DNA from 2 places in the Alteromonas sp. ABV4_150 genome. Region 2 is predicted to be linked to the other one. Evidence: predicted binding sites of a transcription regulator. Region 2 holds the regulator's gene; the other holds the start of a gene.
The links. Region 2 encodes LexA, which represses DNA repair genes until DNA is damaged. Its sites were predicted from a motif close to TACTGTATNNNNATACAGTA; they were not measured.
Positions count from the first base shown of each region.

Region 1: a site for LexA is predicted at 3,300-3,319, ahead of ACYX4M_RS08545 (YebG family protein). Genes of this name have one in related genera too.

Region 1 is NZ_CM149971.1:1,953,485-1,958,094, forward strand. It holds gene ACYX4M_RS08530 (methyl-accepting chemotaxis protein) at 1-590, shown strand, start outside; gene ACYX4M_RS08535 (ABC transporter permease) at 615-1,961, opposite strand; partial or broken gene ACYX4M_RS08540 (ABC transporter ATP-binding protein) at 1,961-2,744, opposite strand; gene ACYX4M_RS08545 (YebG family protein) at 2,967-3,254, opposite strand; gene rpsF (30S ribosomal protein S6) at 3,501-3,902, shown strand; gene rpsR (30S ribosomal protein S18) at 3,914-4,141, shown strand; gene rplI (50S ribosomal protein L9) at 4,168-4,610, shown strand, end outside.
Region 2 is NZ_CM149971.1:1,704,634-1,709,243, forward strand. It holds gene ACYX4M_RS07445 (hypothetical protein) at 1-2,375, shown strand, start outside; gene lexA (transcriptional repressor LexA) at 2,488-3,114, shown strand; gene coxB (cytochrome c oxidase subunit II) at 3,709-4,610, shown strand, end outside.

The DNA.
Region 1 (4,610 bases), 250 kb from region 2:
AAGCTGTTGAGTCAATTTCGACAACAGTAACTGAATTAGCTCAGTCAACTAGTGATATTGGTGAAGCGGCCAACATTATTTCTACTATTGCCGAGCAAACAAACCTGCTGGCACTTAACGCCGCGATTGAGGCTGCAAGGGCGGGTGAGCAAGGAAGAGGTTTTGCGGTTGTTGCTGATGAGGTGCGTACCTTAGCTTCGAAAACTCGCGAATCGACCGACAAAATCCACAACATTATTACAGAACTGGCTGAGCGCTCTGACCGCGCGGTGCGAGTTTCAACAGAAGGGTTAGCCTCAGCAGAGCACGGCAGCGCGATAGTAGAAGAAACCCGAGGAGCCTTGTTTGAAATTAATAATGCGGTGAAAGGTATCGCGGATGCTACTGTGGAAATGTCTTCAGCTGTAGAAGAACAAAGCACGGTTGCGGAACATATTAATCAACAGTTAGTAGAAGTGGCTGATGGCGCATCTGAAACCCAGCGTTCCTCTGAGGCATCGCTCGCGGCCAGCAACGATTTGCGCGCCACGGTGAATCAGGTACATGAACTTATTTTGCGTTTTAGCACAAACAAGCGTGTAGGAGAGTAACACTCTCCTACGCGTTGGTTTTGTCTAGTTTGTATTCAGTCCAGCATGCAGACCGCGTTTATAGGCTGCAACAGCCGGGAACAGCGACACTAAATAGGTGCACCCTAATATAAGTAAAATGATAATAACGCTGCTTTGCCCAAACAGAGCGCTACTTAAAAACAGTCCATAAGTGCTGCTTAACCAAGGCTTTAGTACACTCATTAATCCGGCAACTAAGCCTAAACTTAGCGCGGCACTCAAAATGGAAAGCAGCATAGCTTCAATTTGAATTAGCAGTAGTAGAGTAAATGGCCCGGCACCAATAGTGCGTAAAACAGCTATTTCTTGGTAACGCTCACGCATAGTTGCAAGCAGCATGGTGGCCAGTCCAATTAGAGCGCATATAACAATAAGGCCAGATAGACCAAGTAATAGAGACTCAACATTTCCCATAATTTGCCAAAGCTCAGCGAGCGCCATGCCCGGTAGTATCGCCATAAGCGGCTCTTTTTTACTTTGGTTGATTTGATACTGCAGCTGTAGCGCTGTAACGCGATGTTTTAGCCCAAGCATCACAACAGATACTGACTCAGGCGTAAAGGCTTCGCTGTTGTAAGTCTCATGCTTACCGGTATGCTCACCGTGCTCGTGCTCGTGCTCGTGCTCGTGCTCGTGCTCGTGCTCGTGCTCATGCTCGTCTTCGATGGTTTTATTACTCGATTTACGGCCTAACATCGAGGTGGGTGAATGCTTGGGCCCTGTGTGGGCCTCTTCAAGGCCCTGCAGAGTGACATAAACAGCCTTATCCACGGGGGTGCCTGTTTTATCTAAGATTCCGGAAATAGTAAAAGGGTGATCGTCATGATTATTGAATGAAACACTGCCTAAGCCGTGAGAAATAATAATCTTATCGCCTACTTTATATCCCAATGATTCGGCTATATCAGCACCAATTACCGTAGATAGCGGCTGTGTAAATGTCGCTCCATCAGATAGCTGTAGTGACTGCATGTCCCCGTATTTAAAGTGGTCGAAAAAGCTGTTGGTCGTACCTACTACTCTAAAACCCCTGTGGGTATCACCCAAAGATAGTGGGATAAGCCACGATACCTGCTTGTTAGATTGAAGCGCCGCAATACTTTTATATTCAATACCTTTAGTGGGAGTGCCTATATTAAACACTGACGACAGGAGTAAATTAAGCTGTCCACTTGGTGCGCCAACAATAAGATCAACACCGGAAACGGTGCGCGTAAAACTGGTTTTGACTTGGGTGCGAATAATGTCCACGCACAAAAGTAAACTAATGCTGATGGTAATGCTTAAAAGTGTGAGGATTGCCGTTGTTTTCCTGCGCTTTAAGCTTTCAATAGCAATGGTACTTAGCATTACGCACGCTCCTGTGCTTGTTCGATGCCACCGAGTGAAGACACTGCATGGTTTGTACTTGGGCTCAATTCACTCATACTACAATGACGGTCAAAGTAGCTCTCCATTGCTTTATCATGACTAACGAAAATCATGGTGCTCTCACCTGCTACATCTTTTAACAGCGACATAAAGCTATCTCGCGCGTCGCTATCTAACGCCGAAGTTGGCTCATCGACAATCAATAACTCTGGGTCATTAATGAGTGCTCGGGCTATTGCTACACGCTGCTGTTGACCAATACTCAAGGCATCAGCTTTAGCATGCAGTACGTGAGAAGAAAGCTGTAGCTTGTCGAGTAAATGAAGAAGCTTTCGCATCTTCAGCCGTTTTGCTTATTTTTTTATTCGCAAAATATACTGCGGCGTTAATGTTCTGTGCCACAGAAAGGTAGGGAATTAGATTAAACTGTTGAAAAACAACGCCGATATTGCGTGCTCTAAACTTATCTCGCTGGCGGTTTGATAAGGAAGAGAATGGCTGCGATAACAAAGTTATGTCACCTTGGGTGGGTACCAACGTTCCGCAGAGCAAATTGAGTAATGTGCTCTTTCCGCTACCCGAAGGCCCTGAAAGAAAAACGTGTTCACCCTGCGAAACTTGCCACGCTTTAATGTCAATGATGGGGGCACTTTCTTTGGTGTACGAAAACTGTAAATTGCTAACTTCAATCGCTGTGTTGCACTCTTCAATCACTGCGTTGCGCTGGGGGGAAGTGCTATTGTTTTTATTGATGGTATTCACGCTAAGCCCGACCTGTATTTACGTCTTATGTTCACATTAGCAAAAGCGACACGTCTGTTCACCCAGTTAAAAACCAGAGAAAACACATTGCCGCGTTGAGGTAATGTTATCAAATAACATTTTTGCGTATAGCTATGCTATCAGATCTCATCAGCCTAAAGCGGCAATTGCTCTTATTAATTGTTCATCATAACGACGCAAAGAAGAAGCGCGCCTAAATTATCAGCCGTTAGCTTGTAGCTTTACCACTTCTGCGCTTTCATCTTCTAATACGCTTTCTGCGGTAGCGCCTTTGAAAATCTTACTGATTTTATCTTTGTTTTTAGACAACATAATGGTGAGCTCTTCCACTACGCTATCGTCTAGCTTAATGCCCTTCGCATGAATGTAGTCAGCAAGGTTATCTGCCGCATCAAGCATTTTGTCATACTGATCAGCTTCTTTTTTGTCGGTAGTTACCAATTTTTCTACCCCTTTGTGCGTAACAACATACTGTGTGGTAATGGCCATGGTAGGTCCCCTGTTTATTAAAGACACAAAAACTGTACAATAATTTACTGTATAAATAAACAGTCTTTTGATTAAATGTTTGAATTTGGTCGGCGAGAGAAGAGTAGTAAGCCGTTTTAAAGATGATTAATGCTTGTGCAATTAGCAACTGCTGCGTATAATGCGCGCCCTTACAGCCACCCCAATTCGTTCCTTGTCTCCATACAGTCGGCTGTACTGTCGAGGCTACAACCGTAAGGAGCTATAATGCGTCATTACGAAATCGTATTTATGGTTCACCCTGATCAGAGTGAACAAGTACCTGGTATGATCGAGCGTTATACCACAATCCTAAAGCAAGACGGTGGTCAGATTCATCGTTTAGAAGATTGGGGCCGTCGTCAACTGGCTTACCCAATTGAAAAGCTGCACAAAGCCCACTACGTACTAATCAATGCTGAAGCGTCTGCAGAAGCTGTTGATGAATTGGAAAATGCTTTCCGTTTCAACGACGTGATCCTACGTAACATGGTTATGCGCACTAAGACTGCTGTGACTGAGCCTTCTCCAATGATGAAAGAAGAGCCTCGTCGTGAGCGTCGTGACGATTCTGCTCCTCGCCAAGATCGCGCGGAAAAGAAAACTGAAACCACTGAAGACAACGCTTAAGGAGATCACCCATGGCTCGTTTTTTCAGACGTCGTAAGTTCTGCCGTTTCACTGCAGAAGGTGTGACTGAGATTGATTACAAAGATATCGCTACTCTTAAGAACTACATCACTGAGAGCGGTAAAATTGTCCCTAGCCGTATTACTGGTACAAGCGCAAAATATCAGCGTCAGCTGTCTTCTGCGATCAAGCGCGCACGTTTCCTTGCGTTGCTTCCGTACACTGATTCACACAAGTAATTTGGCGAATATAAGGGTTAGCTAAGATGAATATCATCCTACTAGATAAAATCGCCAACCTTGGCGGCCTGGGCGACCAAGTGACTGTTAAGTCTGGTTACGCTCGTAACTTCCTTTTCCCACAGGGTAAAGCGGTTCCTGCAACTAAAGACAACGTTGAAAAGTTCGAAGCACGTCGTGCTGAACTTGAAGCGAAAATTGCTGAGCAACTAGCTGCTGCTAACGCACGCGGTGAGAAAATTGCTGAGCTTGCTGAAGTTACAATCGCAGCTCCTGCTGGTGACGAAGGTAAACTGTTTGGTTCTGTTGGTACTCGTGACATCGCTGATGCAATCACTGCAGCTGGCGTTGAAGTACAAAAAGCAGAAGTTAAACTACCTACTGGTACTCTTCGTGAGACTGGTGAGTATGACATCGACTTACAACTTCACTCTGACGTTATCACTTCAATCAAAGTGATCATCATTGC
Region 2 (4,610 bases):
CATTGCCTGCATACAACGCGGTGTTCGGTGATGAACTTAAAGTAACTATGGTTGTGTCCGACGGTGTAAACGTTGTTGAGTCGCAACCATTATTTATTACTATCAGTGACTCCCCAATGACACTTGTCGTTTCCAATATGCCTGAATCGGTAGCTGCTGGTGGTTACGTCGAGTTCACTGTGAGCATGACGGACCCCGATAAAATTAATAATGACTCTGCAGGGCAGCTTGTATCAGCGCCTGAAGGCGTAACCCTCGATGACGAAGGCTTATTGACTTGGCAGGTACCTGAGAGTCAGTTGTTCAACGAGCAAACGTATATTTTTAATTTTGCTAGCTTAGATGGCGAGGAGAATTTACAAACCCTAGAGATCAAGGCTTACGCAAATAAAGCCCCAGCCTACGCACGCGCAACGGCGATGACACCAATTTATAATCACGGATTTGCAGTCGCTTCATCTGATGGTGTAAAAGAGCTTGTATCAATTAATGAGCGAAGTGTGGGTACTTTTTCGTTAGAGGGAAATTCGCTCAAAAATACCTACGTATATCCCTATAAACTGCCCACTAAAGGTGAAATTAGGGGCGTGCATTCCCAGGATGTTGACGGTGACAATAACGATGAGATCTACCTTCTTACACAACAGGGTATGTCTGTTATAAAAGACCGTGAAAGTAATGCCGAAGCGGTGTTCGTTGTAGAAGGAAGTATAGTTTCTGGATTGTTTTATGACGTTAATGGCGATGGGATTGATGAAGTCGCTTATTTATACGGTGATGACTATTATGATCCGAACGCGATTGTCATTGTTGATGTTCAAACGGGTGAACAGTTACAGCAGTATGATATCGACGGCGTAAATAATATTGCTTTTGGTAATGTAGATGATGACGCTTCGATAGAGATGGTAACGAACAACGGTTACGTATTTGACATTGATAGTGGTACCAACCAATGGCTGTATGGCAGCGGGTTTAGCAACATGTTTGTTGTGGTGGGCGATATGAGTAACGATGGTGTCGATGAAATCATCGGTGCTGATAGTTGGAACCATATCTCAATTTACTCAGCAGTATCGAAAAACAGTTTAGCCACGCTGGAACATCCAGACATTTGCGATATAGCCTACACCAATGAAAGCTCCGCTGCTAAAGGGCTCGTGGTGGTATCCGAATGTCAGTGGGGACAGGTGAAAGGCTTTGTATTCGATGCGGGTCAAATTTCTGAGCAGTGGGCTATCGCTCACAACACGTACAGTGCTATGTCACTTCTTATCGATGATTTAGATAACGACAATGTGCCCGATATCATTTGGACTGGTGACAACCAAGTTTTAGTCGCACAGCAGAACGCTAGCGGTGAGTACGCATTGACAGATATTGAAAGTGCGCCGCGCGCTTATACATATCACGCTGCAGGCTGGGCTCACTACGGTGACAATGACGAAAGAGCTGTCTTTGTCAGTGACACAAGCAATTACGATTCATCTATTCAAATTCTATCAGTAAACAAAGACGATGAGTTTGCGATAAGTGGCGAAGTTGGTGAAGACGCCTATAACTACAGCAAGCCGGTCGTTACAGATTACAATAATGACGGTGTGGGTGAGTTATTAATAGGGGCGCTGGACTATAATTCGTCGTTCAATGTGGTGAGACTTTCGGATAATTCTGTTCAGTGGACACTGAGTCAAAATCACAACAGTCAAATATCATTTATTGAAGCACTAGATGTGAATAACGACAGTTACGCTGATGCAGTTGTCGTGGAAAACGATCGACTTAAAGCGTTTGATATTGAAAATCAGGTGCTAATTGACGCGATAAACAACGACTTTTCAATCAACGCGCTGGCTGTTTCAGAAAGTAATGGAGTGCATTATTTTGCTGTCGGGGGGTATCGTTCGTTCAAGCTCTATAAAATGCAGGACGGTGAGTTCGTTGAGTTAAATGAGTTGGAAACTACTTGCGATCAACTGCTCACAGTAAATTTTGATAGCGATAGTGACCTTGAGTTTGTGTGTCTGGATAGAGATTATTCAACTATCAATGTGTATGACGTGACAAGCGAAGCGTTAGCATTGAAAGAGACTATAGCGCTGTCTTTTTACCCTCAGAAGATAGCAGCTATACCAACGACATCGTCTAACCAGTCGATCCTCGCCATCCATCAGCCAGATGATTACGACTATTCGTATGATTACTATGACAGCATCGGGTACCAAGTAGTTGAGATTGATAATAAAGGGCATACGGTATGGCACAGTCCATTATTGGGGCTGCAAAACGTTGATGGTATGCGTACCCGCCAAAACAGCGATGGAGAGTTGGAGCTACAAATAGGTAACTCGGACATGGCCCTTCTGGCAAAATAAGGATACTGCACTTGTCGCAGACTCATGCGTGTAGCAAAAGACGCGGCAAGTGCTTGTTATTTGTTTTTAGGTGTATATACTTACAGGAACTGTATGAACAGACAGGTCTTTTATGCGCCCACTCACAGCTCGACAAACTGAAGTTTTAGAACTTATTAAAACAACCATGCAAGAAACGGGAATGCCGCCTACACGTGCGGAAATTGCTCGTCAACTTGGTTTTCGTTCTGCCAATGCAGCAGAAGAACATTTGAAAGCATTGGCGCGTAAGGGCGTAATTGAAATTTTACCTGGTACCTCCCGTGGTATTAAGCTCAATATCCCCCTTGAGGATACAGCACCAGAAGAAGAAGGTTTGCCTCTAATCGGGCGCGTAGCGGCTGGTGAGCCAATTTTGGCGCAAGAACATGTAGAATCGCACTACAAAGTCGATCCTGCTTTGTTTCAGCCTCAGGCAGACTTTTTGCTTCGCGTAAACGGCATGAGTATGAAGGACATCGGTATCTTAGATGGTGATCTCCTCGCGGTGCATCGCACGACTGATGTCCACAATGGTCAGGTCGTTGTGGCGCGGGTGGATGAAGACGTTACGGTTAAGCGTTTAGAGAAACGCGGTCGTGAAGTGTTACTCCATGCCGAAAATGAAGAGTTTTCGCCAATTAAAGTAGATCTTGCAAGCGAGCCTTTTGCTATAGAAGGTATTGCCGTGGGTGTCATAAGAAACGCCGACTGGATGTAAGGTTTTAACATCTTCAGCGAAAAGCGGCGCCCTAGCCGCTTTTTTAATGCCTTTTGTTGCCATATTTATGCTAGTTTTCTCAAGTTAGCAGCGCGCAATACCTCGTATAATCATGACCTCAAGTATAAATATTAAGCAGCACGCAAAAGCCATTCTGCCTATGAATGAATTTTTAGGTATGCATTCATTATTTGAAAATTTGTTTGAAAATTTGTTTGAAAATAAATATCGATAGCGCGTTACTCGTTGATTTTTCGCTCAAATGATTGCTCGTAAACTCACATGCGTTGTTCAAAATGCGCGTTTGATTTTACCCCGTCTCAACAGCTACCAATTTACTCCTTTATTCAAAACGTAACGTTAGGCTGCCATTGCAAATGATTAAAAATTGAACATTTCGTTAAATTTTTAACAGAAAAGACTAGACGGCACGGAATTATTGCGCAATTCTTAGACAAAGATTAACAAAATAATAACAATGGCTCTAAATTTGTTTTACAAGTTGAGGTTATGGGTCAATCGTTCGCAAACCATTTGGTAGGGCATCGCGCAAAAATATCAGCGTTTTTGGTCTTGCTATTACGGAGGTGCTGAGTGAAACAACTAACGACCGTTTTCGCAAAATGGTGTTCAACTATACCGTTTTTGCTTTTTTCTCCTTTGCTTCTTGCCCAAGAAGTCAGTGAAGAGGCTTCTTCACTTAATCTAAGACGCGGTGCCACCGACATCAGCGGGCAGGTTTACGACCTGCATATGCTGATGTTCTTTATATGCGTAGGGATTGCGGTTGTAGTGTTTGGGGTTATGTTTGCCTCAATGTATCTGCATCGGAAGTCTCGTGGTGCTAAGCCGGCTAACTTTCACGAAAACGTGAAGGTTGAAATTGCGTGGACCGTTGTTCCTTTTCTTATTCTAATCTTTATGGCTGTGCCTGCGGCGAACACCCTTATTGCAATGGAAGACACATCTGAGCCAGATATGACTGTGCTAGTAACAGGCTCACAGTGGAAGTGGCACTACAAGTATATGGACAGCGACGTAGAGTTTTATTCTCTGCTTGCTACTCAACGCGAGCAAATAGAGAACAAGTTTCAAAAAACAGATAACTACCTGTTGGAAGTTGACCGCCCATTGGTTATCCCTACTGGAAAAAAAGTACGCTTTCTTATCACTTCAGATGACGTTATTCACTCTTGGTGGGTACCTGACTTTGCTGTGAAAAAAGATGCCAACCCCGGCTTTATTAACGAGTCTTGGGCTAAGGTCAACGAGCCAGGCATTTATCGGGGGCAATGCGCTGAGCTATGCGGAAAAGACCATGGTTACATGCCAGTCGTGGTTATCGCTAAAGAACCCGCTGAGTTTGATAAATGGATGGGCGAACAAGAAGAAATTGTTCGTCAAGCCAAAGAAGAAGAGCAGCGTCTACTTTCTATGAATATGTCTATGGACGAATTAATGAAAGAAGGCGAGCGCGTTTATAACGCTACGTGTGC